DNA from 2 places in the Bacillus paranthracis genome. Region 2 is predicted to be linked to the other one. Evidence: riboswitches for the same ligand, from Rfam matches in the RefSeq annotation. Region 2 holds a riboswitch; the other holds the start of a gene.
What was found. A riboswitch is a leader RNA that binds a small molecule or an ion and turns the genes downstream of it on or off. The one in region 2 is predicted to bind S-adenosylmethionine.

Region 1: linked by a shared signal. The riboswitch ahead of NLJ82_RS16655 (amino acid ABC transporter permease) and the one ahead of NLJ82_RS02170 (cyclase family protein) in region 2 are both predicted to bind S-adenosylmethionine.

Annotation. Positions count from the first base shown of each region.
Region 1 covers NZ_CP101135.1:3,232,733-3,248,225, forward strand. The annotation lists partial or broken gene NLJ82_RS16610 (Tn3 family transposase) at 1-69, opposite strand, end outside; gene NLJ82_RS16615 (hypothetical protein) at 114-416, opposite strand; gene colA (collagenase ColA) at 958-3,873, opposite strand; gene NLJ82_RS16625 (MgtC/SapB family protein) at 4,077-4,754, opposite strand; gene NLJ82_RS16630 (GNAT family N-acetyltransferase) at 5,047-5,565, shown strand; gene NLJ82_RS16635 (hypothetical protein) at 5,562-6,479, shown strand; gene NLJ82_RS16640 (VOC family protein) at 6,501-7,409, opposite strand; gene NLJ82_RS16645 (amino acid ABC transporter substrate-binding protein) at 7,484-8,275, opposite strand; gene NLJ82_RS16650 (amino acid ABC transporter ATP-binding protein) at 8,287-9,048, opposite strand; gene NLJ82_RS16655 (amino acid ABC transporter permease) at 9,068-9,736, opposite strand; SAM riboswitch class I at 9,806-9,912, opposite strand; gene NLJ82_RS16660 (VanW family protein) at 10,243-11,154, opposite strand; gene NLJ82_RS16665 (hypothetical protein) at 11,505-11,846, shown strand; gene NLJ82_RS16670 (DUF3900 domain-containing protein) at 11,964-13,055, shown strand; gene NLJ82_RS16675 (hypothetical protein) at 13,332-13,679, opposite strand; gene NLJ82_RS16680 (hypothetical protein) at 13,717-13,878, opposite strand; gene NLJ82_RS16685 (exonuclease) at 14,056-14,901, opposite strand; gene cspB (cold shock-like protein CspB) at 15,091-15,291, opposite strand.
Region 2 covers NZ_CP101135.1:415,466-430,958, reverse strand. The annotation lists gene NLJ82_RS02215 (amino acid ABC transporter permease) at 1-569, shown strand, start outside; gene NLJ82_RS02210 (response regulator) at 770-1,654, shown strand; gene NLJ82_RS02205 (HEAT repeat domain-containing protein) at 1,651-2,691, shown strand; gene NLJ82_RS02200 (glycosyltransferase family 2 protein) at 2,678-6,232, shown strand; gene desB (Delta(10) desaturase DesB) at 6,285-7,370, opposite strand; gene NLJ82_RS02190 (FAD-dependent oxidoreductase) at 7,952-9,478, shown strand; gene NLJ82_RS02185 (MFS transporter) at 9,618-10,919, shown strand; gene NLJ82_RS02180 (nucleotidyltransferase domain-containing protein) at 10,933-11,715, opposite strand; gene NLJ82_RS02175 (PRK06851 family protein) at 11,837-12,946, opposite strand; SAM riboswitch class I at 13,096-13,208, shown strand; gene NLJ82_RS02170 (cyclase family protein) at 13,295-13,927, shown strand; gene NLJ82_RS02165 (hypothetical protein) at 13,955-14,335, opposite strand; gene NLJ82_RS02160 (hypothetical protein) at 14,761-15,493, opposite strand, start outside.

The DNA.
Region 1 (15,493 bases), 2.4 Mb from region 2:
ATAAGAAGCTAAATCTAGTTGGTGCTGGTAATTTACTAATGTTGCTTGTGCCTTATTCATTGAATCTTCACCACTCGTTTTTTATCGGACTTCTTTTTATACTTTTATTTTCTTTATGAGTTATTAGAAAAATAATTGTCTATATAAGTCTTTATTTTTTCAAAATCCTTTTCCATAAATAAGTTTGCTGGTACTTCAATTATTGGAAGATTATTTTCATTATCAAAAGGTGGACACGGTTTGGGAACTACCAAATAGTCAACTGAGTTTTTATCCCTAATATAATTAATCGAAACATCATAATACTCAGAAAAATATTCCTTCAAATCATCGTGATTCCTTAAAAATGGTAGAGAAAATATTGAACCATAATTTATACCAGCGTCGACAATTAATACAAAGCATATTTTTTTCATGATACACCCTCCTAGTATAATAAGTTTTAAGTTAATAACTGTTCCTTGAAAATTAAATAGTTTTTATCTTCAAGAGCTACATCAAAAAAATAATGTAAGGGTAAAATGTAGTCTTGGATACCAGGGGTTTCCCAAAATAATGGAAGTGCAGAAATGGATCCATCGGGAATATGCTTACTCCTCCTGTAGTTCGAGCACGTTAAAAGACTGCGACCTAGACCAAAATGCACTGCATACGCACAAGCTGTATCGGTTTCCTTTTTCTTTATATTCAATTAAATCATATCATTATTTTACATAAATTTACAGACTTTGTTTTTTATTTTATTGGTAAACTTATGCTTAGCGTATAATTTCCGCGTTTCGTCGGCAGGCCCCCTTATATAGAATCTTGTACAATACCGTATTGAAATTAAATATGCCTAAATGGACTGCACATATGGTAGCTACGTTATTTTCTCTTGGTAGTGCCGATCAAGCTTTTGTAAATTTTTTTGTATAACACGCAACAAAAAGGTCGCCACTCACGGCGACCTTTTTACTATTTCACTTCTACCGTATAATTCCCTGTTCCCCCGCCATACTGATACACATGTAAATAATATTTCCCTGGATACGTGTAGTAACTTCCTACTAACTTATTTCCTTCTTGCTGGGCATACGTAACATAATTATTTAAATCTGCTTCCGAATAAAGAACCCAGTTTACTCCAATATTATTTTCCTTCGTTACATTAATTTGCAGGTTTTTCGCCGTTTCCACATTTATTTCAAAGTAATCACTCGTATCACCGTTTCCTAAACTAGCACGTAAAACTTGATTGAATTGCAGTTTATTTGCTGTCTGGAATGAGTTATTCGGCTCTTTTTCTACACTATTATCTTCTTTCTTTTGAACCGTTACATTCGTTGTAGCAGTATTCGTTAATCCTTTGTCATCTGTTACTGTTAATTTTGCCGTATATGTTCCTTCTTTTGTGTATACATGAGTCGGATTTTGTTCATTACTTACAGTACCATCACCAAACTCCCATTTATAAGCAACAATTTTTCCATCTTCATCTTTCGATCCATCGCTTTTAAACGAAATTGCTGCATTTACATTTCCGCTATATGAGCCGTTTATAACCGCAACTGGCGCTTTATTCACAGCACCTTCTTCTGTATTAATCCCATGGAATACAACATCATACTCAAATTGTCCTGCTGCATTCACACGGTAATTTACGAAATAAGCTGTTACTGTTTTATAGCCTGTCCATTCTTTCGCACTTAAACGTTTTAACGTATCATTTACGTTTTGTGTAATTGTCTTCCAGTCTTCATATTCTCCTTTTGCAGTCGTACCTGTATATGTTCCTTGTAGTGTAAATGTATGAAAGAACTGTGATTTGTTTTTCTTAACTGATACATTACTTAATTTTGCTTCTGCTGTAATTTCTGCTGCAATATCTGAAACTGGTTTCGGTGCGTGCGTCGCTAAATAATCATCTGATACTAATGGAACATTATATTTCTCACGGTTATCTACTAACATTTGCATATAGTCTTGATACTCTTTATTTAAATTCGCATCTTTACTTAAAGCAGAGCGGTATGCATCATATGCTGTTACATCATTTTTCCTAATAAGATCATGAATTTTGTCAAACATATCATATCTCTTATTGTACATGTACGATTGTAAAGCGAAGGAATAATTATAGAAATCCCACGTTCCATATTTTGCGTTTAACGTTCTCTCTGCTGTATAACGTTCTGCTGGATTTGAAGATATGCCTCCTATAATACTCTTTCTCGGTACAACATTATCTGTTCTCGTTGCACCTGCAAAAAACTCCGCATTCCCTTCTTCAAACCAAGATAATCTCTCATTCTCATACATCTTCCCTTGTCCCCAAAGTCCTGGCACTTCATATCTACCTTGTAAATAATGCGTGAACTCATGTCGGAACAATTCTTCCAAACTATAAATGCTTTCTTCTGGCGTACGTTCATAAGTAAAGAACGTACCTGTTCCTTCTATATAAAGACCGCCGTTATTCGTTTCATACCCGTATAATTGACGGTTAAATTGATATTCAGCTGGGCTATTATAAACAACCATCGTTAATACATCATCAGGATTGCCTTTTTCTAACGGCTGGTCACTTTCAACCGTACGATGGAATTGTGCCTTCACTTCTTTTGCCGCCCAATATAGACGTTTTACTTTTTCCTCAGTCACCTTATCTCCAGCTTTTAACACAATTGCTCCATCATCGAACGTATACGTTTTCGGTAAATATTTTTTCTTACCATCTTCTCTTATTTGATCTAGATCAACCACTTTACCATTCGCATCTTTCCCGCCATAATTCGTCGCAATTTGCTCAGCAGCTACGAAATATTGCTCACCTAAATACGGATAGATTTTCATGGCATCTGTTACAACTTGTAATCCTTTCGTTTCTGTACTATGGAACGTACCAAGTCTACCTGTATAATAAATACCATTATTAATTAACCAACCATTTTTCGCTGTCACCGTTCCAATTAAGGCAAAACGACTTAATTCATTAATATAGCTATCAATTTTTTGATACCATATTGTATCTTCCGGTGCTTTTCTCGTATCGTACAAATACGATTGAATATCGTAATCAACACCTTGCATAATATCGTAAATCGCATTTCCAGCTGAAAGATTATCTACCAATGTAGAAAAATTATCATTATATTGTTTAAAAATCTTTGCAGCTGATGTGATCGTTTCCACATCACTTGAAGCATTTCCAATTAATTTTCCATATGATGAGACAACTCTATTTTGTTCTAACGTACCGAGCTTGAAATTCGAGTTATTCGCAATCGTTTTTAATGCAGGTAAGCATTTATCATGATAGCTTCGCTCATTTAGTTTACTTAATTCTGTATGATAAAATCCTAAATAAAAACCAGATCGTAACACCTCTACTAAAGTCTCAATCCCTTTTGAATCATCTTTCGTATAAGCTTGTCCTTGCTGGTTCAATTTATCAATAATTGCCTGCATTCTACTATCATTTTGATAGAATGCAAGACTATCCTTATTAAACTGAAATAGCCCAGTAATTTGCTCCCAATCAATTGTTACAAGTAAGTCCACTAACTGCTGATTGCTCAATTGATTTAATTCAGCAATTGTATACGTTTTCGCTACAGCTAATTGCTTACTTTCCTTTTTCACTTCAGGCGGTCTTTGTGACAAATCAGCAAATTTTAGCCTTTTCTCAAAAGACTTATTTTCTAGCACTTTTGATGAATGAGCTAATTCTTGCACTGGTAATTGTAAACCAATCGGCTCCATTTTGAGCACATTCCGATATGAAACTTGCTCTCCCTTTGTACCTTCTGCCAATGCGTCCCCTTGAAAACTCCCTAACATGAAACTAGCAAAACTTACCCCTACTAACACTTTTTTTGAATAGCCTTTCATGCTCTCCCCTACCTTACATTTTTTAGTGTACCGCACCATTATTTTACTATTTTTACTTTTTATACTGTATTGAGAAAAAATAAGGTAACGTTCACACATGTATCCATACCATGCAAAATTAACACTTGACTTTATGTGCGTTTTATATCAAAAAAAGATAGATAATAGCGAAATTCCCACTACATCTATCCTCGTTTTCAAAACTATGATTTTAACTTTATGAATGTAACTTCTGGTAATGTTTGCATATGCTGAATAAACTCATTCTTTTCTTCTGACGATATGTTTTTCAGTTGCATCCCTACCTTATAAACAATTTCTATCCCTTGCTGTGAAGCTTCCACTTCATATGAAAGTATTGGAATGCCTTTCATATGAAGTGTTTCTAATATTTGTTGTACTGCTTCACGTTTATTTATACACATTTGCACCATTATATTTTGCGGAAATAAAAATTGCACCTTAAAAATACGACTTACAATCTCTAAACCAATTAAAACGAGAATCGTCGCTCCAATTCCTACTACATACATACCAGCACCAATTGCTAATCCAATTCCTGCTGTAGCCCATAAACCAGCTGCTGTCGTTAATCCTTTCACCGCCTGCTTTTGAATAATAATTGTACCTGCACCTAAAAAACCTACTCCACTAACAACTTGCGCTGCAATACGACTCGGATCTAGTGCCATATGATCTTCATTCATAATATCTGAAAAAGCATATTTCGAAACGACCATTATTAAAGCACTTCCTACCGCTACTAGGAAATGTGTTTTTAAGCCCGCTTCTTTTGATCGAATTTCCCTTTCAATACCGATTATTGCTCCTAACAAACCAGCAACACCGATTCGTATAATGAAATCAATATTTACACTCACGAGCCCTTCCCCCTTTCATTCATTATAGATAGATAAAATAAAAATTATCACACACATCCATTTATCGATATGAAGGAATTTTACTAAAATACACTTAATACCTAGGCCGTTTTATGTTAATATTTAAAATATTAACATAAAATAAATAACTTCTAATTTTAAACATACACTCATTTTCTTGAAAAAACAAAGGTGGATAACATGAAATGAGGTTGAGAAAATAAAGAAAACGCTTTCATTTCATGTCGTGATTTTTTTATACATACTACATAAATAAAGGAGCTTACTCACAATGAACGTCTCTTTGCTTACACCTACTACCGATTTACAAGACGAATACTTAGATTTTTATAACGAATGGAAAGATAGCGGTGAAACGATGATTCCGTGGGTTATTACAAAGGACCCTTCTAACTTACCAGCTATGGTGCAAGAACTACACGATGCGCATAACGGAATAAACATTCCCCAATCTTGGGTACCAGACTCTACGTATTGGCTCGTTACAGATAATAATAGAATTGTAGGAGCTGTTAATATACGTCATAGTTTAACCGAACATTTATTTAACGCTGGCGGTCATATCGGTTATGGTATTCGCCCTTCTGAAAGAAGAAAAGGTTATGCTACGAAGTTATTAGAATTATCCCTAGAAAAAACTAAGAAATTAAACATCACGAGAGCACTTGTCGTTTGCGATGCAGTAAATACTGCTTCAGAAAAAACAATTTTACATAACGGCGGGGTTCGTGATGATGATTTCATTGAGGAAGATGGGAATGTAGTAAGAAGATTTTGGATTGAGCTATGAAGAAGTCCTCCAATGAAAATAACCTTGTTATAGAGAAGTATAGTAGAAGTAATGAGCTACAAGTAAAACAACTTATTGATTTATACAATGAAGAATCGTACGTATTTCACTTATTACGAGATAATAAAACAAAATGTGCGTATGTTGCCTACTATAAAAAAGATGTAGTAGGCATCTTTTTCACCTGGGGCAGTAACTTCCATCCATACTGCACATACTTTCGAATATATACGAATCCTTTCTATGCAGAGCTACACATTGAAGAATTTTTATTAAACGAGATTCAAAAGCGAGAAAACTTTAAACTCCCATTACAAACCTCTATATGGGAAACATCAGCTCATTTAAAAGCATTTTTTGAAGAACATAATTTTACGGAAATCCGAAGAACATATATGCCGATATTAGACTTACAAAAAATAGTTTCTATCGAGATAGTCCCTAATTCAAATTATCATATACAAACTTTATCGAACATCGTATCAAATAATAATTTATTAGAAAAACTAGCCTACTTAGTAAAAGAAAATTATGAGCAAACCCACCTAGCAAATCCCGTTGCCTCATTCCCACTACAAACTTGGCAAGAGATGATTTTAGCTGATGACGTACTACTAAATGGGAGCTTTCTCATTATAGATGAAGAGCATCAAATTATGGCATACTCTTTCCTCCATACATCAGAAAAGGATAATACAGTAGAACTAGGATGGTGCGGGACTCACAATACAGAAAATGTATCCTTACTGAAACTTCTCATTTTCAAACAAGCTATGTATGCAAATACACACGGTTATTCTTTCTTTCAAGGTGAATTCGATTCAACAAGTATATATGCAATGGAGATATTAAAATCTTTCCCTTTCAATCCTTGTGCTACCTGGATTACGTATCAAAAAGAAATCGGAAGGTAATTATACACCTTCCGACTTCTTTTATGCTGTTTCTATTTCAAACTGTACTGTAATACCACTCGGGTCTACTACAGTAAATCCATTTAAAATCTCATTTATTCTATGTTGTTTTTCTATTAATCTTTCTTTCACTTCATCTAACGCTTCTTTATGCGGCAGTACTATCGTATACACTTTTAATCCAGTTGCATATGCCGGTGGGTGCGGATTATTTACTCCGTTCCACGTATTTGCACCGATATGGTGATGATATCCTCCTGCAGAAATGAATAAGCAGTCATCTTCGCGTTGTTGCACTTCAAACCCTACTGTCTCTACATAAAACTCGTGTGACTTCTCTACATCAGCTATTCGTAAATGTACGTGCCCCACAACAGTATTAGCAGGTAATCCATCAAATTCATAATCAACAAGTGTTGCTAGTTCTTTTAAATCTAGCGGCGTACTTCCTCCTGGCCCTTCTCCCCACTGATCGCGCGGACGATCCGCATATATTTCAATACCATTTCCCTCTAAGTCTTGTAAATAAAACGCTTCGCTATACGTATGATCACTCGCACTATTAAACCTTGAAATTGGTAAAATTTCATTTGAATATGTATAACGTCCCTCTTGCTCAGCTGGACTATCAATTACATTCTTATTACGAATCACACCAAATAATGCCGACGCAAAAGCCTCACGAGTCGGAACTAAAAAGGCTACATGATATATACCAGTCGTACGCGGCTCTTGCAGTACCCCGTCCTCTAACTTTTCAAGAACAAGTAATGTATTCTTTCCACCTTTTCCAGATAAATATGCTTTATTCCCCTCTTGCTTAATTACTTCTAAGCCTACAACATTCTCATAAAAGGCAATTTGACGTTCTAAATCTAACACCTTAAATTCAACATGACCAATACGTGTTTTTGGATGAATTTGTACCATGAGTAACTTCCTCCCCAATTTCCTTTTATTTTTATATAAGTTGATGGACAATAGCCACATTCAACGAACATACTTTAATTTTGTTTTTTTGTAGCATCAACTTTCAGCCATTTTTTTGATATTTCGCTTAATGTCCCATCTTGTTCTAATTCTTTCAATGCTTTATTTATATCTTCTAACTTTTCGCTCTTTTTAGCAAATGGAAATGCAATCTCTCCCCATTTAAGTGGACCAAATCCTACTTTCACATTATCTAAATCTGCCTTTTTAATTGTTGTTTCTACTTGCACTTTATCATTATAGTAAGCATCTACACGACCAAGTCCCACTTCATTCAATTCTGCTGTTGGATCTTCTGAGAACGTTTTAATTGTAAAAGCATTATTTTTATTTAAAGCTTTTAATTCTTGTTCCCCGGCTGTACCAAGCCCCACACCTACAGTCTTTCCTTTTAGATCTTCTATCGATTTAATTGTATTATTATCTTTCTTCACCGCGAAAACAGATCCTGAATAAACATATGGAATTGAAAAGTCATATTTCTTTTTTCTTTCCGGAGAAACCGATAATTCATTTGCAATTGTATCAATACGACCCGAGTCTAATAAACCGAATAATCCTTCAAAATCAGAAACGTTCCATTCAACTTTATATCCAGCTTTTTTAGCAGCCGCTTCAATAATTTCAGCATCAAAGCCTTTTACTTTCTCACCCTCTTTAAAAATAAATGGACTACGACCTGCAGACGTCCCAACTTTCACTACTTTTTCATCTGTTTTTTTGCTCGCTGTATCTGAACCACAAGCAGATAAAAGCCCAACCGATACTGTTAATGCCAATGTTAGTAATAATGATGATTTCCTCATAATTTTTCCTCCTAAATAACGAAATGATTGCCTTCTTCTGAAGCATTCAATTGTCGTAAAAACTTTTTCGTACGCTCATTTTGTGGATTCCGAAAAATTTCTTCTGGCGTTCCCTGCTCTACAATAATGCCTTCAGCCATAAATATAATACGGTCCGCTACTTCTTTTGCGAAATTCATTTCATGTGTGACAATAACCATCGTTATATGCTGCCTTGCCAAATCCTTAATGACTTGCAATACCTCGTTCACTAATTCTGGATCAAGTGCAGAAGTCGGTTCATCAAACAATAATACAGCGGGATTTAAAGCCATTGCCCTAGCAATACCTATTCTTTGTTGTTGCCCACCTGATAACATCGTTGGGTAGAAATTTTCTTTTTCAGCTAAACCTACTTGTTTTAATATTTCTCTTGCTATTCTTTTTGCTTCTTCTTCACTTTTTTTCTGTACAACTGTTAATGGCGTTGTAATATTTTGCAATGCTGTTTTATTTTTAAATAAATTATAGTTTTGAAAAACCATTGCTGTTTTTTGGCGTAATTTTATTATTTCCTTTTTATAAAGCTTCTTCACATGAATCTCTAAATCTTCAATTCTAATACTTCCACCCTCTGGTTGTTCTAATAAATTTAAACATCTTAATAGTGTCGATTTACCTGAACCAGAAGGTCCAATAATGACTACCACTTCTCCTTTATTTACAGTAAGTGAGATTCCTTTTAGTACTTCATTACTCTTATAAGATTTATACAAATCACTTATCTCAATCACACATATCACCTCATCCTTGTTACAAATACGGTGCATCAAGTTTCTTTTCTAACTTTTTCTGTCCCCAGCTAATTACGATTGTAATAATCCAATATACAATCGCTACCGCTAAGTAACTTTCCATATAACGATACGATTGTGCCGCTAACATTTTCGCTTGCGCTAAAATTTCAGCCACCCCAAGTGCAAAAGATAACGAAGATTCTTTTAACAATCCAACAAAATTATTTCCAAGTGACGGTACTGCAACCCGAATAGCTTGCGGAAAGATAATCTGTCGCATAGCTTGCGCCTTTGTCATCCCAACTGATAAACAAGCATCCATTTGTCCCGATTCGACAGCATTTAATGAACCTCGAATAATTTCTGACAAATACGCTGCATTATTTAAACTGAGACCAATTAAAGTCGCTTGCATCGCTGTAAGTACTGTAAAGGTTGGGAATATTTGCGGCAATCCGAAATACAACACGAACAATTGAACTAATAAAGGTGTTCCTCTAAAGAAAGATATATATACTCTTGCAATAGAATATAGAAATTTCGTTTTGTTTTTCGTTATGATCGCCAAACCTATCCCTATAACAAAAGAAATAATCATTGAAACTACAGTAATTCCTAAAGTTATGTATACATACTTAAATAATTGCGGAAAACTTTCTAAAAAATACGTTACATCAAACTTCACTCTATCCCCCCTCTCTAAATAAAAAACTCTTCTTACACATATAAGAAGAGTTGAATGTTAATCCATTTCCCCTCATCTTCCAAACGCTTCATACGTTTGCTGGACTTAGCACAGTACTTTTATAGCCTGTTGCTGAGATTTCATCGGGCCAGTCCCTCCATCTCTCTTGATAAGAAAACTAATAAATTTTTCCATTTATTTAGTTGTTATTATGAAGAATACAATTAATAACTAATAATGTCAATATGAAAACTAAGAATTAAATTCGATAAAGTGAAACTTTAATCAGTGGGGGGGTTCTTCATCCCCCACCTAACCTTCTTTGCTTTCGCTGAATTTTGAGGTGGGGGGTTTTACTGCCCATTAAAGCCGGATAAATTCCCAAACATCTTGTTCCTCACATTCACCTAGTCTTGAAATGTATCACTAATACTGGATAAACTACACAGAAAAAGCCATTATTTCTATTGTTAGTAGAAATAATGGCTTTTTCTAGATTATGATTCTTATCGCATTTTATGTACTTCAGCAACTAACTTTCCGCCCTGAATGCCCATATAAAGCTTCACAGGTGCATCATTCGTATTTTCAAACACTAAATCTAAGTATGGATATGCAATTGTAGCATCTCTTCCTTGTGGAACGTAACCTACCGTTTTAGAATGTGTTGTTCTCTCTACCATTTTCAAACCAGCTTGATCTGCCGCATTGTATAATGTTGATGATGTTTGACAAACACCACCGCCATATCCATCTACTAATTTACCATCTACAATTTCTTTTCCTAATTGATATCCTTTATCTGGCGTTGTATCACCAATTAATGCATTGAAAGAGAAACGGTCTCCTTTTGCTAATACAACTCCATTTATGCTCGCTGCTGACAAACGAATATTTTCAATACGGCCACCTGTTGAGCCACCTAAATTCGTTTCATATCTACCAATTACCGTACCACTTCCTTGCGCATCACTTAATGTTGCAGTAGGCTTCTTCTCAACAATAGGTAATTGATAGGAAGAATCCCACATACCTACGTTTAATAATTTATCTACTAATTCTTTTTCCATTAATTCATAAGAAGGTTTCCCTTCTTGCCAACTTCCATCAGATCCTAGACGTGAAGGGACCATCTTTTTGTCAACATTTTTCCCAACTTCCCTAGCAACCTTCTCAACTGATTTTTTAAATTTCGCTTCATCTTCAAAATAACCTAGACTCGACAAATCTAACTTTTTTACTTCCGTACCTGTACGCCCATCTACTAAACTAATAGAATCCTGTACTTCTGCTTTAGCCTCTACCGTGTGGCCACCAATATCACTTACTAATGCAACATCACTTACTTTTGTACCACAGCCACTCACTACAGCTACACATAAAACCCCAACTAATATACCCTTTACTTTACGGAACAATATACTCTCCCCTTTTCCCCAATACTACTTTTATGTATTATTTCATTTTTATGTATGTTTTGTTACAATCATTTTACAATATATTTATAAATTGTTACAAGTTATTTTTTACTCTATATAAATTACTCTTTTCTTTTCCAAATGTCTATATATATTTACATAAAAGTTTGAGTTTGATAGAATTGTAACCTCTCCCTATTATCCAGTATATACCATAAAACGAACGAAATACAAATGTAAAACTCCATATTCGTATTTATAAAAAACATCCTGTGAACATAAATAGGTATTTGCCGTGCCACACTCCGCTTTTACACATACATTATGGTGAATTAATCTATTTTAAAGAAATGGAGGATGTTTTTATGTACCCCTACAATCCATACGATCCATATAACCAAACTGGTTATCAACCTCAATATGATTTACAAGCACAATACCAACAATATATAGATCCAGTAGAACAAGTTAATCCATATGATCAAACTCGACAATTCCAACTTCCAATCTCTTTTCCTGGTGCTGGAAACCGTCAATTAGAAAGACGAGTAAATGAGCTTGAACAAAGAGTACGTCAATTAGAAAACACGGTTGAACGTCATACACGTAGATTAAACCGCTTAAACCAACGTTTACGTACAGTAGAAAACAGACTGAACATTCCATTTTCAGCATTAGAAGACGGATTTTAATTTCGGAAATAAAAAATATATGAAGGAAGGGGGCTTCCCCTTCCTTATATAAATTGACGAAAGTTTTTTCCATCTCTATACTGATAAGAGTTAATGAAATGAAACAAGGTGATAAATATGGATTTTGAAATAAATTATCTTTCCTTTTATGTTGTACAAGTAGAAGGAAAAGGTGAAGCTGTTGATAAACGCTACAAACATTTTCAAACATTAGACGCTGAAGAGTATGAAGATAGCTCCTTAAAAGAATTTTTGAATGGAGAATTATTAAAAATTTCAAAGAGAAAAGTAGAACGTCATGCGAAAACAGAGCAAGCTCCGACAAAGATCGGTCGCTTTATTGTAGAAGAAGGGCACGAACTTGATTCAAATCCTCATTACAACTTATTTAATCGCATCCGCTTTGCAGAAACGAAGGAAAACTTCAAAGATATGAGCGAACCTCTCGTTTATACATATCTTGACACAAGTGCTGTACGCGGTGGTGTATTTTTAATTGCGCAAGCTAAACTACGCAAATACTTTGATGATCCATTCGTTTTCGTTATGAAATGTGACTTCGAGCCGAAAGTCGCTTCCATTTCCGATGAATCCACACTAATTCGTAACGTTGAAATGGCCATCACAACAAAAAATATGAAATCTATCCAATATCCGTACATGCCCGAAGAAGGTATGGTCGAAGTGGGCGAGCTAAAGATTCACCAAGCATCACACGCCCGTTACTTTGAAGACTTCTTAAAATTCGTCGAATACGAACGCTCTATGCCTGAAATTATGAAAACACAAGTAATGGACATGGTATATGACCAAATTGAAGATGTATTTGAAGAAGGTACGGAAGAACGCGAACAATTCGACCAAGCAATGGAAGTATGGGCTGCCAGTCCGAAACGCGAAATTATGGAACAATTTTCAACCGAAGAAGTAATGGAAGCTACCGCTCAAATCGTCGAGCATGCGCCTGAAGTGGAATTAAAGCTAAAAGCAGATCATATCTCTGTAAAGGCCCTGCTTGCTGATTTCGGGGATCAAATACATATCGCAAAGGTAAATGACCGATACGTATTAATGATTGAGGCTGATACACTTACATTTGAGAAAGGCTTCTCTCCAATTGAGTTTCTGAAGCCAGACGAGTTGCAAGACGTAATTGAACGGATTGAGAATAAGCAGCAGTATTCTTATGATCCGAACGGGATTGAATAAATTCTTCTATTTAACTGTTTTTACTGGGCGCTTTTAATAAGCGCTCTTTTATTTGGGGCATAGTTTTCATTTATATTAAAAACCGATTCTACTAAGAATCGGTTTTTCTGCTTTATAACAAAATATGTTTATTTTTGATTCAAGAAGACATTTGTTGCAGTATTAAGTATATCGCTTCCTTGTTGTACAAGCTCATTTCCATTAAAAGTATCTTCTTCAATATTTTTAGTGGACCGAGTTCTTTTAGTCACTATGTATGTTGTTCAAGTGAAAATTTCACTTCACTACCTCAAATTTATTGTAATCGTAGAAAGATAATTGAAAACGATATTCTGGATGCTCTCTCACCCAATCGTAGGCTTCTTCTAAAATTTCCATTTTATTTTGCAAGTCATTCAATTCACTACATTCGTTCCTTTTCTGTTTGCATAGCGGACAGAATCCATTCACTATTTCAATACTCGTCGCCCTAATCGTTTTATTTTCTAAGTCAACTACTAAACGAAGAATAAAAGAATGCTCTTCTTTTGTAGTCACCGTCATTTCAGCAATCCCATCCTCATTCCAAAAGACTCCGTTTAATTCCATCTGTACGGTAACATCGTTAATATCCAAGTCTATCACTATCACACCTCCCATATATATATATAAGACTCTTAGCTTACTCTTCTATTTTAATCTTTAATACACCACGACTTAAAGAGATATTAAGCTTTTTCCAATTCTTCTTCTGTGCTATGAAAGGAAGTGTAATTACCGCTAATAGCGTGGTAAATATTATCCCAAAAACTAAAACTGTTACAATGTTAAAGATTGCTTCCATTCAACTTTACCCTCTTTCATTTCTATGGGCTCTAATTTTATGAATATATTAAAAAATTTCTTACCACACCTTAAATTTCAAAGTAGCACAACAAATCAATTCCTATTTATATGAATACTTTATTCATCCATCAATACAATGACAGTAAATTTATGTAGCTACAAATAGAGAAGAATGTCATTTAACCTCTGCATTCTTCTCCATCTCAGCCAAATACCTAATCTGCCTTTCCGCTTTTCGAACCGCCGTACGAAAATGTTTTTTCAGAAGTTCTATTGTTGGTTCACTTATATAATATCTTTCCGTTATACTTTCCCACGTGTCACTACTTTCAAATGTACTCCAAACGAAAGGACGCTCAGTATTTTTTCTCATTTCTTTAAATACCCATTTTCGCATCTTTTTTTTCGCTTTTTCTGTTAGTTTTCCGTCCTTTACAAGCTCGAGTTCACCATGTCTTTTATATCTTTTAGTAATATCTCTCTCGCTATATGCTTTAAGAAGTATGTTCGCTGTATTCTCAGCATCCGCTAAAGCACGGTGTTGCTTCCCTTCCCATATTAAACCGAGCTGTTCTACTGCAGATTGTAAACTTGGTGTATGCTCAAACAATTCTTCATACGCTTGAAAAACAAATTTTTGTAAATCAATTCTTCTTTCTTTTTCCATACAAGGGCATTCTACACCATGTAACGTACAATCATGAGATAGAAATCGATAATCTTCTTTTCCCCATGTAACAAATATAGAATCTTCTCCGATAAACTGAATAAATCTCTCTATAATTTGCGGAAATTTCTCTACATTCATTAAATCTTTCTTTGTAATTCCCGTTAATTTTGTCGTATGACGAGTAAGTCGTGCACCGGGTTTTACTAACTCCGAAAATTCTCCAATTATCTTCATTGTACTTGCTTCTATTTTTACAGCCCCAATATCAACTATCTCTGACGGATCTTCTGATTTATATGGCCTAAAATTTCTCTCTATATCAAACACAATAAAATGTGTAGTGTTTTTCAATTTTTTTACCTCTTTCTACATTCCTTTTCACACACATACTTTATTTTCAGTATTTATTTATTCATACACTTTATGCATGTAATACTTCATCTAAAAAACGAAAATTCAATCTCATTATGCTATGTACATAGGAGGTTCTTCAATTAAAACGCAAAAAAAAAGAAGGGCAAGCCCTTCTTTTTTCCACAATTACTTCTTGTTAACGTTTGTAGCTTGAGGTCCACGGTTACCTTGTTCTACTTCGAAAGTAACTTCTTGACCTTCTTCTAAAGTTTTGAAGCCTTCGCCTTGGATAGCTGAGAAATGTACGAATACGTCTTCTCCGCCTTCAACTTCGATGAATCCGAAACCTTTTTCTGAGTTAAACCATTTTACTTTACCGTTTTGCATGAAAAAAATCCTCCTACAATGTACCTATATGTACATATTCATTTTCAACCACTTTACAAAAATAAGTCAGACATTAAAAAAACTGCAACTCTGAGGAGATTTAACATTGCTATCCTCCTCGGAAGTTACAGCTCATTTAAATCTCTATATTATTAAAAGTAAAATGGTTTAAATATAATATATCATATCAATATAATAAAAG
Region 2 (15,493 bases):
TCTCTAACAATAAAGTTTTAAATAGTATCGCTCACGTATACATCGCCATTATTCGTGGTACACCTTTAATTGTTCAAATCGCCATTCTCTATTTTGGGATTACATCCGTTGTTGTTTTTACTCCTTTTTGGGCAGGAGCCATTGCTTTAGCAATCCACAACGGTGCATATATTACTGAAATTTTCCGAGGCTCTATCCAATCTGTCGATCGTGGACAAATGGAAGCAGCTCGCTCTCTAGGTATGCCATATCCTTTAGCGATGCGCCGTATTGTATTACCGCAAGCATTTCGTCAATCTATTCCTCCTTTAGGAAATCAATTTATTATTGGATTAAAAGATTCTTCACTTGTTGCTTACGTAGGATTGTCCGAATTATGGGGGTCAGGTTTATCAATCGCTGCAGGGAACTTCCAACAACTAGATACATATATAATCGTTGGTTTATATTATCTCGTGCTCGTTCTCCTATTCACTTACCTTGTTAATCTTTTAGAAAAACGATTACAGCGAAAAGAAACAAACTCTATACAAACTGCAAAAAAGAAAACAAAAGAAATTTCTCTTTGAACAAACTAACAGGTTAAGGACCATTTCCTTAACCTGTTTTTATTTCTTCTCCATACTTTTTACTCCAATAATATTTTTCTATGTATAAGAAATTCATTATATTTCTACAGTCTCCCTCTTTACACATCATAAAATTATCCATAATATAGTAAAGATGGATATACACATCTAGACGTCTTAAATAGTATAAGGAGGTCACTATGCTGGATTTAATTTATAAAGATTGGCTGAAACAAAAATATCAAATTTATAACCTTCAGCAACTTACAAGCTACATAAACAACTTAATTAGCCTGGCTGAAACATTAGGATTCTATCAATTACAAAAGGATTTACAACAATTATCTACAACGTTAAAAGATTCTAGCTCTGTCTACGATGTAGTCGAGCATATCACAGAAATGATGCTTTCCTTTAAACAGGATGATCAATTACTTAAAATTTATATAATTGGTACTATCCCTGAGGTACTTCAAAATGCCTCCATTCAAATTTTCGACAACATAAATAATGCTGATTGTGTTGTTGTATATAAAGAAACTATCCCTTCTTATTTCATACAACAGCCTATCATTTATTTTTATGAGAACGTAGATGATGAACAAATTGTGCATCACGGAGTACAAGAGGTGTTACATACAAAATTACCTTTTGAAACAATCCAGAAGAGATTACAAAAATATATGTCAGTATCTCGCCAAACCCCTCCACTATTAGTAGTAACCGCTGACGACTTATTAACAAAATTTATAAAAACTGAATACACAACTTTACTAAACGTATATCATTTCACTAGTGGAAAGCACTTTTTCACAGAAAAAATCTATGAACAGTTTCCATTCTTCATACTAATTGTGGATTGGATGATGCCACAAATGGATGGTTTAGAACTTATTAATCGATTAAAGAGATTGTTGCCTAGTCGACATTTCCGAATTTTTATGACCTCTACTAAATCAACAGCCCACCACCTGGAGGAAGCATTTAAAGCCGGTGCTGATGATTTTATTGAAAAGCCGTTTTCACCTTTAGAATTTAAGGTTCGTTTGGCGCACTTATTAGAAGGAAGGAATGAAGGCTATTGATTATAGTTACAATTGTACAATCCATAGTTATCTTTTTAATAGTTGCTATTCTTATAGCGTATATATATTTAATTTCACTAAAATTACGTAGTAGAAATTTCAAAAGAAAAAATAATAAATGGAAAGAAGAAAATAGAAAATCTCTATATGAATTTATCATGCATAATAAATGCCATGATTTCAAAATTGAACATACAGCAGATATTCACGCACTAGAATCTCTCTGCATTAAAGCTACACAGCTCGTATCCGGGATTGATGAAAAACAGCGCATTCATCATTTATTACAAGTCTATTTGTTTCCCCATTATAAAGAAAAATTAGTTCACGGCACTCATATAGAAAAACAAAATATATTAGATATTATTTCTTTCTTCAAAATAAAAGAGTTTGAAAATGAGGTAAAAGATATATGCACTCAAACATCTGGATCTATCCAGCATCAAGCATTTACTACATTAAGTACATTAAACACAAGGCAAGCAATTTTACTTGCTACAAGAGTCCATGACTCTATTCCCATCACTATGATCGCTTTAAGTATTTCTCAAACTGAAAATTTTTCTGTTTGGGTTGAGTTTTTCCATACATTACCTAAACAATTTCAATATGAAATTTTAAATGCAATCGGTACACGTGAAGAAAATAGCTGTTATCTTTTCCTCATTCAAAACTTAATGAATGAAGATGAGGAAATTATTATTCACTCGTTACATGCTATTTCAAAGTTAATGCCTAAAACAGAAACAAAAGAGCACATTGAACAGTTATTTAAAAAGGACAGTTGGCAAATTCACCTCATGCTTATTCGTGTAATAACCCCCTTTAAAGATGAAGGATACTTCCCTTATTTACTAGAACAAGCAGGGCATCAATCTTGGTGGATACGTCGTGAAGTCCAACATGCAATTCAATATTATTCAAACTGGCAAGAAAAGTATATTGAAATTGCATTACATCACCCTGATCGTTTCGCACGTGAAAGTGCATTAGAGGCTCTAGCACGAAAGGATGTGACAACATATGCATTATCTTGATATATTTTTAAAAATTTCACAATGGCTCTTCTTACTATACATGGGTGTTGCTATCTTATTCTATACAGCTATATTTCTGATTTCTGCATTCACCTTAAGAAAAAAAAGAGAACGTGATGAAAATAGGGAATTACTTCATTATTTACAGTCTGGTATTACTCGACCTGTCTCTATTATTGTTCCTGCCTATAACGAAGGAGTCACTATCGTATCAAGTGTCCAATCACTTTTAACTTTAGAATACCCTGAGTTTGAGGTAATCGTCGTAAACGATGGATCAAGCGATGATACGTTAGAACAATTAAAAGATCATTTCCAACTATACGAAATTCAGAACGTGGTTAGATTACAATTGGAAACAGAGACTATTCGAAAAATATATCGCTCATCTGTTAATAAACAAATTATCGTTGTCGATAAAGAAAACGGCGGCAAAGCAGATGCATTAAATGCAGGTATCAATATTTCCAACTATCCGTACGTTTGTTCATTAGATGCTGATTCTCTCTTAGAACGTGATGCACTTATGAAAGCTATGAAACCAATTTATGAATCTCCAGAAAAAGTTATGGTAACTGGCGGGAGTGTTCGAATTGTGAACGGTTCTTACATACAAAATGGACAAATGATTGAAAATCGTCTTCCAAAACAACCTCTTGCGCTCATGCAAATTATCGAGTATTTGCGTGGATTCTTATTTGGTCGCTTAGCATGGAGCAAGTATAATATTCTTCCTATCATTTCTGGTGCATTTGGTATTTTCGATAAAGGAGAAGTTATTCGTGTTGGAGGTTATCAGCGAAAAACTGTCGGAGAAGATATGGAGCTTGTCGTTCACCTTCATAAAAAAGCTTTACAGGATGGAGAAGAAAAGAAAATCATTTATAACCCAAACGCAATTTGCTGGACACAGGCTCCCGATGATTTAACAACCTTCCGCAAACAACGGAGTCGTTGGCACCGTGGTTTAGGTGAAACTTTATGGCGCCATAAAGATATTTTATTCCGTCCAAAATATAAAGCTTTCGGTATGATTGCAATGCCTTTTTATTTATTACTAGAATGGCTCGGTCCTATTATTGAAATACTTGGCTATTTACTACTACTGTATCATTTACTATTCGATGAAATTTTCACAGAATATGTATTTTTACTGTTAGCTGCTACCGTACTATACGGATCATTCCTATCCGTAGGAGTTGTTTTATTAGAAGAATGGAGTATGAAAAAGCAAAATAGTATTAAAGATTTCACACTCTTACTTCTCTGGTCGTTAACTGAATCATTTTGGTATCGTCCACTGACTGTTTGGTACCGATTTTTAGGACTGTTTCAAAGTCTTTTCCGAATTAAAGGTTGGGGGAAGATGAAGCGTAAATCGCTTGAAAATCAATCCTCAGAGCGTTTTTGGTGGCTGCGAAGAATCGCCTTCATCCTAATTATTTTAGCTGTTATTTTCGGTATAGATGCAACAAAACACCGATTGCAACCAACATTCCTAAAAAACCCTGCAGATAATATTTCATATGGTTTTAAAGCAGAGCGAAATAAGCAAAACCTTCAACATTATACAGGGGGCAAATGGGAAGATTGGACAATTAAAGGTGTGAACCTAGGTATGGCAAAACCAGGGGCATTTCCAGGTGATGCTGCAATTACAAAAGCAGAATATAAAAAATGGTTGAAACAAATTAGCGAAATGGGTGCAAATACGATTCGTATTTATACCATTCACCCTCCTGCTTTTTACGAAGCTTTATTTGAATTTAACCAACAAGCAAAACAACCTTTATATTTGTTCCATGGTGTATGGGTTGAAGAAGAACAACTGTTAGAAACAAAAGATGCTTACAAATCCAAAAATGAACTCTTTAAAAATATTGAAAGAACAGCCGATGTAATTCATGGTAATACAACAATCGCTGCTGAAAAAGGACATGCTTACGGTGAATATAATTATGATGTGTCACAATATTTAGCTGGTTGGATTCTCGGGATTGAGTGGGATCCTGACATGGTCATCGAAACAAATAAAAAACATGCTGATAAAACTTCATTTAAGGGTAAATATTTCGAAGCAAAGAACGCTAGTCCATTTGAAATTTGGCTAGCTGAAGGAATGAATTATATCGCTCAATATTCTATTAGCAAATATGAGACCGCTCAGCCTATCGCTTTTTCCAACTGGGTTACAACAGATTTACTAGATCACCCTGCTGAACCGTTCATCGGTGAAGATGCTGTATCTATAAATCCAAATCATATCTTTGCTAATAAGAATTACCCAAGCGGGGCGTTTGCCTCTTATCACGTGTATCCTTATTACCCTGACTTCTTAAATTTCGATCCAGATAAAGCAAATTTCAAAGACCATCGAGGGCAATCCAATAGTTACGCTGCTTATTTAAAAGACTTGCATGATTCACATGAAATGCCTGTTGTTATTTCGGAATTTGGTATCCCAGGATCCCGAGGTATTTCTCATAAAAATATACATGGAAAAGACCAAGGGCATATGAATGAAGATGAACAAGGGAAACGTAATGCAGAGCTCTTCGAAGATATTATTCAGGCGAAATTGGCCGGCGGTATTGTATTCATTTGGCAAGATGAATGGTTTAAATTCTCTTGGAATACAACTAAATATGATAATACGGAAGAACGACCACATTGGAACAACGTACAAGTTCCTGAACAACATTTCGGTTTGCTATCATTTGAATCCCATACTATTAATGTCGATGGTGATACGAGTGATTGGAAAACAAAAACAAAAATTGGGGATAAGAATGGTTACACGACTTTCGTAACACACGATGAGTCCTATTTATACTTATCCATTGATCGTCCAAAAGCTAGACCTCTTGAAGAGGAACCTATTACAATTGGAGTAAACATATTACCTGAACAAGGAAATAAAGAATTTAACGGCCTTTCTATGAAAGAAGGCGCTGATTTTAAAATTGATTTGCACGGCGGACAATCTAATCAAGTACTTGTTGATTCTTATTATGATGTATTCTCTTATGAATTTGGTTTCCAACGAAATCTAGTTCCTTATACAAAACCAGAAAAAAATAGCGGACAATTCTCCCCTATTTATACAGCATTAAGTTTGCCAATTACATTACCACTGACTCAGGAACAATTGCCATTTGAAAAATTTAATGTCGGAGCATTAACTATGGGAAATAGTAATCCAGATAGTGCTGATTACAACTCACTTTCAGATTTTTCTACTCCGAAAAAAGAGACAATTGAGATTCGGATTCCTTGGATGTTATTAAATGCGAAGGCACCAAATATAAAAGAATTTATTGGTGATATTTATGCAAATGAAGAAATAGATGGTTTAACTACGAAACAAATTATTAACGCAATTGGCTTTACAGTTCAAATTGGAGCTGAAAACATTACAACTGCACAAGATGGAGAATACGCTATGTATAACTATTCAAAATGGGGTGATGTTGTCGAATATACATCACGACTCAAGAAAAGTTACTACTACATGCAAAAAGTATATCAAGCTACAAAATAACAAAAAGCAAGCTACTTTTCAGTAGCTTGCTTTTTTGAAAATGTATATATATTTACTGATTTACTTTTTTAATACTCTCTTCTTCCTCTATATGTTCCTCACGATATGAAATATTATGAGGATCTAGCCCATTTCCTAAAGAACCATAGAAATGCTCTCTATGCGGATCCACTAATTCACTTCCTTGATAATACACACGTGGTGTATTCCATAGCGCTGCCAAAGCTTTTGTCATCGGCATCTCATGATAGCGTTCCGGCCACATTTCTTTAATTTTCTCTTTTACTAACGGGTAGTATTTAGAGCTCATAGCAGGGAACAAATGATGTTCTGTATGATATGAGAAATTGAAATGTAAAACGTCTACCCAACGCGGCACTGTTACTGATAAACAGTTTGCTAACGGATCATTTACTGGAACAATTGGATTTAAGCGGTGATTTGTTGCGATATATGCCATTACAATAAAGTTAGCAATTAACAATGGAATCACATATGCAAATAACCATTTTCCAGGTCCCATAATAAACAATAAACTAATCCAAACAGTCCAAGGCAAAAGAAGTTGAAGCCATACAGATTTTTGATTGGATGACTTAAACTCTTTTATAAAATGAAAGAACATTCGAGTCGAATGCAAGGTAAATTGAATTGTTAGTGACAGAAAACTAAAGAATGAACGTACATGAAGAGGCATGCGATATACCCAGCTCAAAAACTTACTCTTTTTAAGCTTCTCAAGTGTAGGCCATGCATCTGGATCATTCTCTTCATGTTGTGTATGAACGTGATGTGTTGCATTATGCCACTTTCGCCAAAGTTTAGGACCTGTTGATAATGGCATAAATGCAATCGCTCCTAAGAAATCACGAAGCCATGCCTTTCTTACAACAGTTCCATGTAAAATTTCATGCCCTAAAAACCCAAGTGAAGCAAAACATAATCCAAGAACGATCGCAATTCCTAGATTAGCCCACACATTCAATTCAAATACACCAATCGATATTAACCCCGCCAATGCCACAAGTAAATAAGCCAGTCCGCCAAATAAACGAGTAGGAACTGGTTTAAATGCTTTTTTCGGCAAATGTGGTGATACACGTGCTGCATACCACCCAAACGTATGAAGCTCCTTCATCCTTTTGCCCCTTTCTTATGCCGCGCCTTGCGCAACTTACATATATCAATTCTTGCTTCCAGATTGATTTTACTAGGTGATTAAAAAGCATCTAGTATAAGGAAAATATACTCACTCTATCGTCACTTATTTTTCGCTTTTATTATCAATGAAAAACATTTATCTTTTTACTCTCTATCAACCTTTCCACATGATGAATCATATCAATAGAATTTCTACATTGTCAATAACTTTTATGATCTAGTAATAAAAGTTGGTTATATTTTTATAATTATACTTTATTTCAATAAAGAAAAAACACATATTTTATAAGGTTTCATCTATTATACAGATACGTACCTTAACATGCTATAGACTCTATCTTATTCAAGAACTCTCTGTGTAAACAACAAATACACTCACTTAAATTTAAGCTTTACACAACTTCTACCTCTTCATACCAACAAGACCTAATAATTATATTGAAATAATTTTATCTTTCTTTTAAATAAAAATAGCCTTCCTCTAAAACAGCACACATGAATTTCATCTCATATGGAAATATTAAAAGGAAAATTGTTCTAAATCAGGAGGTTTCCTTAATGACAAGCGATACATTTCCACAATTCCCATCATCTTATTGGATTGAATCTACTCAACTCCCTGCTTTTCCCCCTTTATCTGAAAATATAAAGACAAAAGTCGCTATTATAGGTGCTGGTATTACAGGTATTACTACTGCCTATTTACTTGCAAAAGAAGGCATCGATGTTGTATTAATTGATTCTGGTCTTATTTTAAACGGGACGACTGGACATACAACAGCGAAGATAACAGCGCAACATGATCTTATTTATGATGAATTAATAAACCATTTCGGTATGGAAAAGGCCGGGCTTTTCTATGAATCAAATAATCATGCTCTACAATTTATTAATGAAACTTTGCAAACATATAAAATCGACTGTAATTTCTCAAATGAAGATTCATATTTATATACAACTACTGATAAGGGATTAAGAAATTTATCGAAAGAATATGAAGCTTATCAAAAATTAAATATACCTTGTGACTATGTTCAATCTCTATCGATTCCAATTCCAGTACAATCTGCACTTGTCATGAAAAATCAAGCCCAGTTTCATCCCCTTCTTTATTTGAAAACGCTTTTAGAAAAGTTTGTGGAGATGGGTGGAAAAGTTTATGAACAAACGACTGCCATGGATGTAGAAAAAGGAGATTCTCCACAAGTCATTACAAAGGGCGGACATCGCATTACTTGTGAATATGTTGTCTCTTGTTCACACTTTCCTTTTTATGATGCGAATAGCTTTTTCTTTACACGAATGTACGCAGAACGCTCTTATGCTCTTGCTATTAAAACAAAAACAGATTATCCAGGTGGCATGTATTTAAGTATTGATGACCCAAAGCGCTCCTTACGCTACACAACAAGCAATGGGGAAAAATTAATTTTAATTGGCGGAGAAAGTCATAAAACAGGCCAAGGAATAAACACGATGCTTCATTATGAAGCACTGTATTCTTTTGCAGAAGCAACGTTTGGGGTAGATGAGGTTCCTTATAGATGGTCAGCACAAGATTTAATCACGCTAGATAAGGTCCCTTATATCGGACATATTAACGAGAGCAATCCAAATATATTTGTTGCAACTGGATATCGTAAATGGGGGATGACAACTGGAACTGCTGCCGCTCATTTACTGAAGGATTCCATTCTAAAAGTAGACAGTCCATATAAAGAACTATATGCACCTTCACGCTTTCATGCAAATCCAGATATAAAAACGTTCTTCTCCCAAAACATTGATGTTGCGAAACATTTAATTGAAGGAAAGATTGAAACTGCATTACGTAAGCCAGAAGATCTCGAAGTTGGTGAAGGATCTGTCGTACATGTTAACGGGAAACGAGCAGGTGCTTATAAGGACAAAGATGGAAAATTACATATTGTCGATACAACTTGTACACATCTCGGCTGCGAAGTTGAATGGAATAATGGTGATTGTACTTGGGACTGCCCTTGCCACGGTTCCCGTTTTTCAATTGAAGGAGGTGTTATTGAAGGTCCGGCAGATCAACCGTTAAAACGAGTTGATAATGAGTAAATAAAGAAGTTCAACAGAATGACTGTTGAACTTCTTTATTTACTATAAAACTTTTTCATATAAATTCCGACATAAGAAGGGAAATATTAACATCAAATGAAATAATATATTCATCTACAAATCAAAAGGGGTGAACATTATGCAACCTTCAGCTCCACCTCATCTAGAATCTACAAAAACTATCTTTTTAAACTCTATTACAAAACTTGTTGTTTTTATTTGTTGGCTAGCCATTCTAGCTGACGGCTATGATTTAGGTATTTACGGGGCCGTTCTGCCTAAGCTACTGGAAGACAACAGCTGGGCACTATCACCAGCTCATGCTGGTACAATTGCAAGCTATGCTTTGTTTGGTATGTTTATTGGCGCTATTCTAGTTGGAACTATTACAGATCTAATTGGACGAAAATGGACGCTTATATGCTGTTTAGCACTTTTTTCTATCACAATGGGCCTAGCTGCACTTGCTCCTTCTCCTGAATTATTTGGACTATGGCGATTTATCGGAGGAATTGGACTAGGCGGTGTCATTCCAACAGCTTCCGCACTTACTGTTGAATATTCACCCAAAAAGCGACAATCTTTTATTTATGCTCTTATGTTTACTGGCTATCCTTTAGGTATCGTGTTAGGCGCTATTTTGTCCATGTTTATGTTAGAAGACTTCGGATGGAGAATTATGTTTGGCATCGGAATGATTCCACTACTCCTCATTCCTTTCATTATTCGTTATTTACCTGAATCCATTCAATTTTTGTTATCACGTAACCGCCAAGAAGAAGTGGATAAAATTCTTAATCGTTTTCAAATTGAATTCCATGCAAAAGAGAAAACTCATCAACCCCCATCTAATATACGAAAGAAAAATGGATTTCTTACTTTATTCTCAAAAGAATACATAAAAGCAACGCTGCTTTTTTGGATCACTTATATAATGGGGATGTTTTTAATATACGGTTTAAATACTTGGTTACCTCAGATGATGCGACAGGCAGGATATCCTCTTGGATCTAGTTTATCATTTCTACTTATGCTAAATATTACCGCCGCTATCGGTGCATTATTTGCTGGAGCAATCGCAGATCGTATAGGAGCCAAAATTGTTATTAGCATTTCCTATCTTATGGCAGCTGTATGTATTGGACTATTAACAATTAAACCATCTGTTACAATCATTTATCTTTTAATTGGTCTTGCTGGAATTGGATCGGTCGGTATTACTCAAATATTAAATGCATATGTGACACAATACTTCCCATCCCATATCCGAGCTACTTCCTTAGGCTGGGGACTTGGACTTGGCCGAGTTGGCGCAATTACTGGTCCTATTCTTGTCGGTATTATTATGACAATGCAATATGACTTAGTATGGAATTTTTACTTATTCTCATTTGCAGGTCTTCTTGCAGCTATATCTGTTTTCTTTATTCCTACAAAATAAAAAGAGCACAAACTTACTTGTGCTCTTTTTCGTATACCGCAAACAACATATCTCGAAACAATGTATTTAAACTCTCAATATCGATCCCTGATCCCTTTTCAATTCCTTTTACATATTGCTGATAGTAATGAATTTGTTCTTCCAAAAATTGATTCAACACATCAATTTTTAATCCAACATCTAATTCAGTACCTGCCTTTTTCTTTATTAACAACTGTTCAATTTCATCTAATACGCTACGCTCCAATGATAATTCTGTAATTAATCGATCGAATTCTACAGGAGGCAAAGTTGTTTTCTCCTCTAGCCACTTACAAGCCAAAATAGGACGCAATACATAAAAGTACTTTTTTAATTTTACATTCTCATCTTGCAAAAATTCACGATAATTTTTTGAAGCCATATGTAAGTAATGATATATCGTCGCTTTCGGATCGAAGTTCTTTTCACTCATTTGCTGAAGCTGTTCTGGAAAATTAGAGTTTTTCGAATAAAAAATGGGTGATCGAATCCATTCGAGTAAAGCTGGGTTTGACTTTGCAAATAGTTGTAACGCTTTTTTAATATCCCATCCGCTTATATCTAAATCATCACTAATCGGATACTCAATTACATCTCGTTTATCATGAATGGATAAATACCATTCTACCGGGTGCATATAAACGAATCTAACATCATAATCACTATCTTTTGATGGAAATCCCCATGCACGACTCCCTGACTCCACAGCGAATAAAATTTTCACATCATTTTCTTTCTCAATTCGTTCTAACTCCAACTTAATTTTCTCTCTCATTTCATACCCTCTCCATTTTTTGATTATTTCCTTGGAAATTCGACAAATATATTACTAAGTTTACTACATACTAAAATAGCTGTCAGAAAATTTCCGACAGCCTGTCAAAATTCGTTATTTTTTACTTGTTCTTTTCAGTTACACTAACCGCAATTCGTTCAAACTCTTTTTGAATCTCCTCTTTGTATGCATCTACTTTTGAAAAGTCCATAGCAGCAATATAAATTCGTTCTAATTTATCACGAACTGATTTCGCTTTCGCTAAAAAAGACATCGCCTCGTTCATTTTTGCTTTATATTGAATAGAGACGTCACGAATTTCCTCCGCATACTTCTCATCCGTCCCTGGTGTTACAATAAGGGCATACATATCTATAATTTCATCACCTTCGCGGCTCGGAAAATATTCATGTGGTGCGGTGCTATCGAAAATCGCAAACCCTAATTCTCTTACGATCACCATATCAAGGCTATTTGGATCAAACCCACAATGATATACTTCAACTTCAAATCCTTTTTCTTCTGCTGCCTTAGCTAATTTTTTGAGCATTGTTGATTTCCCAGAACCTGGGCGTCCTTTTATAAAATAACGATGTGGTAATCCTTCTGTTAAATTAGGAACAAAATCAACTGCTCCTTTCGGTGTAGCTGCTCCTAAAAACCGATGTTTCACAAGCGATTGTTTCCCAACTTTATCTGTAAATAATTTCTGAATGAGCTGCTCGGTTAGTTCGTTCGCTTTATTAAAATCAATATTACTAATATATATTTTCTCCCACTCATCATGTATAACTAATGCCTCGTTAAAACGAGCGTAAGCAGCTTGAAAAGCTTTGCTTGCTTCTGAAACAAATCGTTCAATTTCCACTTTCTGCTTTCTTAACTTATCTGAATCCCAAGCAATTCCTAAATTAATATACTCCTCGACAACTCCTGGCATTTTTGGCTCAATAACATGCGGTGATGTTCCATCAACAATTCCTACTTTTAACTTCGGGATGATGACACCATCAACCGATTTATTATCAGAAGAACAATGTAAAAATTCAATATCATATCCCTTTTCAACCCATTCACGACCTATTGCCTTAATTAAAGAAGATTTTCCCGTTCCAGGTCCACCCTTTAAAATAAATAATCTGTTTAGTCCTTTTAAATTCTCTTCATATAAATTATGAAATCCTCTAGCTGTATTTCCACCAGCATAATAATTCAATACATTCCCTGTCACTGCACTCACTCCTTCGCAGCATTCTATTTACATAAACTACAATATGCGAGCAACTTTATTTGGGTGAATACCTATTTTGTGTTGCACAGAAAAAGGAAATGAATTACAATTTCATTATCACGAAGATTCAGAACTTTAAATTGAATATACCTTTATCAAGAGAGGCAGAGGGACCGGCCCTTTGAAGCCCAGCAACCTCAGTTTATACAAACTGAATAGGTGCTAATTCCTGCAAAATGCATTGCATTTTGAAAGATAAAACGTAACTATTGTGTGCAAAACTCATCTTTCTTGATTATGAAAGGTGAGTTTTTTATATTTCAAAATATATACTTGGAGGTATTTAAAGTGAAAGTAATTGACCTATCCCAAACATTTGAAAACAATATGTCTCAATTTCCTGGAACACCAAAAATCAATTTAGAAGCCATTACAAGCGTTGAAGAAACAGGTTATCAAGTTACAGATTTTCATTCTGTCGTTCATGTTGGTACACATTGTGATGCTCCTGCTCATTTCATTTCAGGCGCAACGACTATTGATCAATTGCCCCTAGACCAATTTGTAGGTGAAGCTGTTCTTATCGACGTAACTCATGTACAAGAACGAAAACTACCTAAAGAAGTATTACACAATGCTGACATAAAAGAAGATGATATTGTCATTTTCCATTCCAACCTATCTAATAAATGGAATACAGAAGCGTATGAACAAGAAGCCTTTTATCTTTCCGAAGAATTAGCTGAAGAATTAGTTCAATTAAAAGTAAAATCTGTCGGTTTAGATTTCATTTCTCCTGACGAGGTAACGACAGAAACATCGCCAATTCATCACATACTACTTGGGAATAATATTTATTTAATCGAAAACTTAACAAACTTAGATGCCATTAATGCGAAACGTTTCTTTTTCTCAGCGGCACCTTTAAAAATTAAAAATAGCGACGGTGCTTTCGCAAGAGCATTCGCTGTAATTTTTTAAACAAACTATACAAAAAAGCAAAGATCGTCATTGACCTTTGCTTCTATTTCTTTTATTTAAACTAAGAAAGAATTGCTCAACGCGAGGACGTAACCAAGCTAAATAATCTTTCTCTTTCTTCTTTGTACAAACTATTTCTTCCCCATCAACCATTCCGACAAGCTCTAGCTCTAACAGTTGCCTCGTAAATGCTAACATATTTATTTCTTCTTCCGGATACTCTTCTTTTAATTTCTCCTCAATTTCCCCTAATAAAAAACCGTCACGCATCATTGCCAATGCATCAATCCAAAGTGGCGGCATTTCATATTTTTCTCCTGTAATTGTATCTTTTACAATATAATTCTTTTGCTCTTTTCGAAATTGAATCGCGTGTAAGCATACAGTCGAATTTAATGTTAATTCCATCATACCACCTCTTTCATAATATCTGCATAGAAAAAAGGATGCGCGTGCACCCCTTCTTTTTCTAACACTACCGAACCGTTACATGAATAACAAATCTCATGTCGATATTTTCCTCCATTATAAACGAAGTATTTTATAAAAAAAACCCTTCTCGAAACATTTTATAAAATGTTTATATTTACGCAACAAGAACACTTTTCTGAAAAATATTTTCTTCTAGCGCATTATGCTATCGGTAAAAAAATCTCCACCTTCATTCCTAGCTCTCCGCTACTTTGAATCGCAATACTTCCTTGCTACTCCTCATGATCAATACAAAAACTCTACATATTATCTCATTAAATGATAAGGAAATTACTTTCAGAGCAATCTGTAACCTTATAACGAGAAAAGGAAGGAGATTTCCCCTTCCTTTTCATCACAATTTATATCCACCTTACTCGATCATGTAGCAATCCATCCGTAAAGTCATTTCCACCAACTACAAAATCATTCATATATAAATTCAAATATTCTCCGTACTTACTTTCTGTATTTAATAATAATTCCTCTACATAATAGGCACCTTGTTTAAAGTTATCGAACAGTAAACTACACAAGCCAGCATAAATGCCACATCCTACTTGGAAGTATGTCGCATTCGTTTTATATTTATGAAAAACTTGACTACTATTCATCACGTTATACATATAAGTCTCGCTATTTTCATAAACGAGTAATACACCGACTAGATCCTCGCCCGCAATCTCTTCTTCGGCTGGATTAAATACTTTACGATTCCAATTCCATAGATCTTCTACCTTATCTAAGTTCTGTCTAATTATATTTGTTGTATACTCGTTAATTCGGTAAAGAAACCCTACTTCCATGTTAAAGTTTTTCCCTAAAATTAAAACTTCCTCATGCGGCATCAAACAACCATAAAATTCTTTCTCTCCCAACTTTACTTTATACTCTGAAGCATATACATCTTCATAAAAGTAAAGAGGACGATGATGACTCATATACATCGGATAACTCCATATCGCTTCATCTAGAAATCGCTCTACTGCCCATGAAGCATACAGTGTATGAGGCTTTATAAGTGCTGTATCATTCAAAAATGACGTATCATGTTCTACTATATAGCATGCTTTTGGCTTTTCATTTGGACGTTCC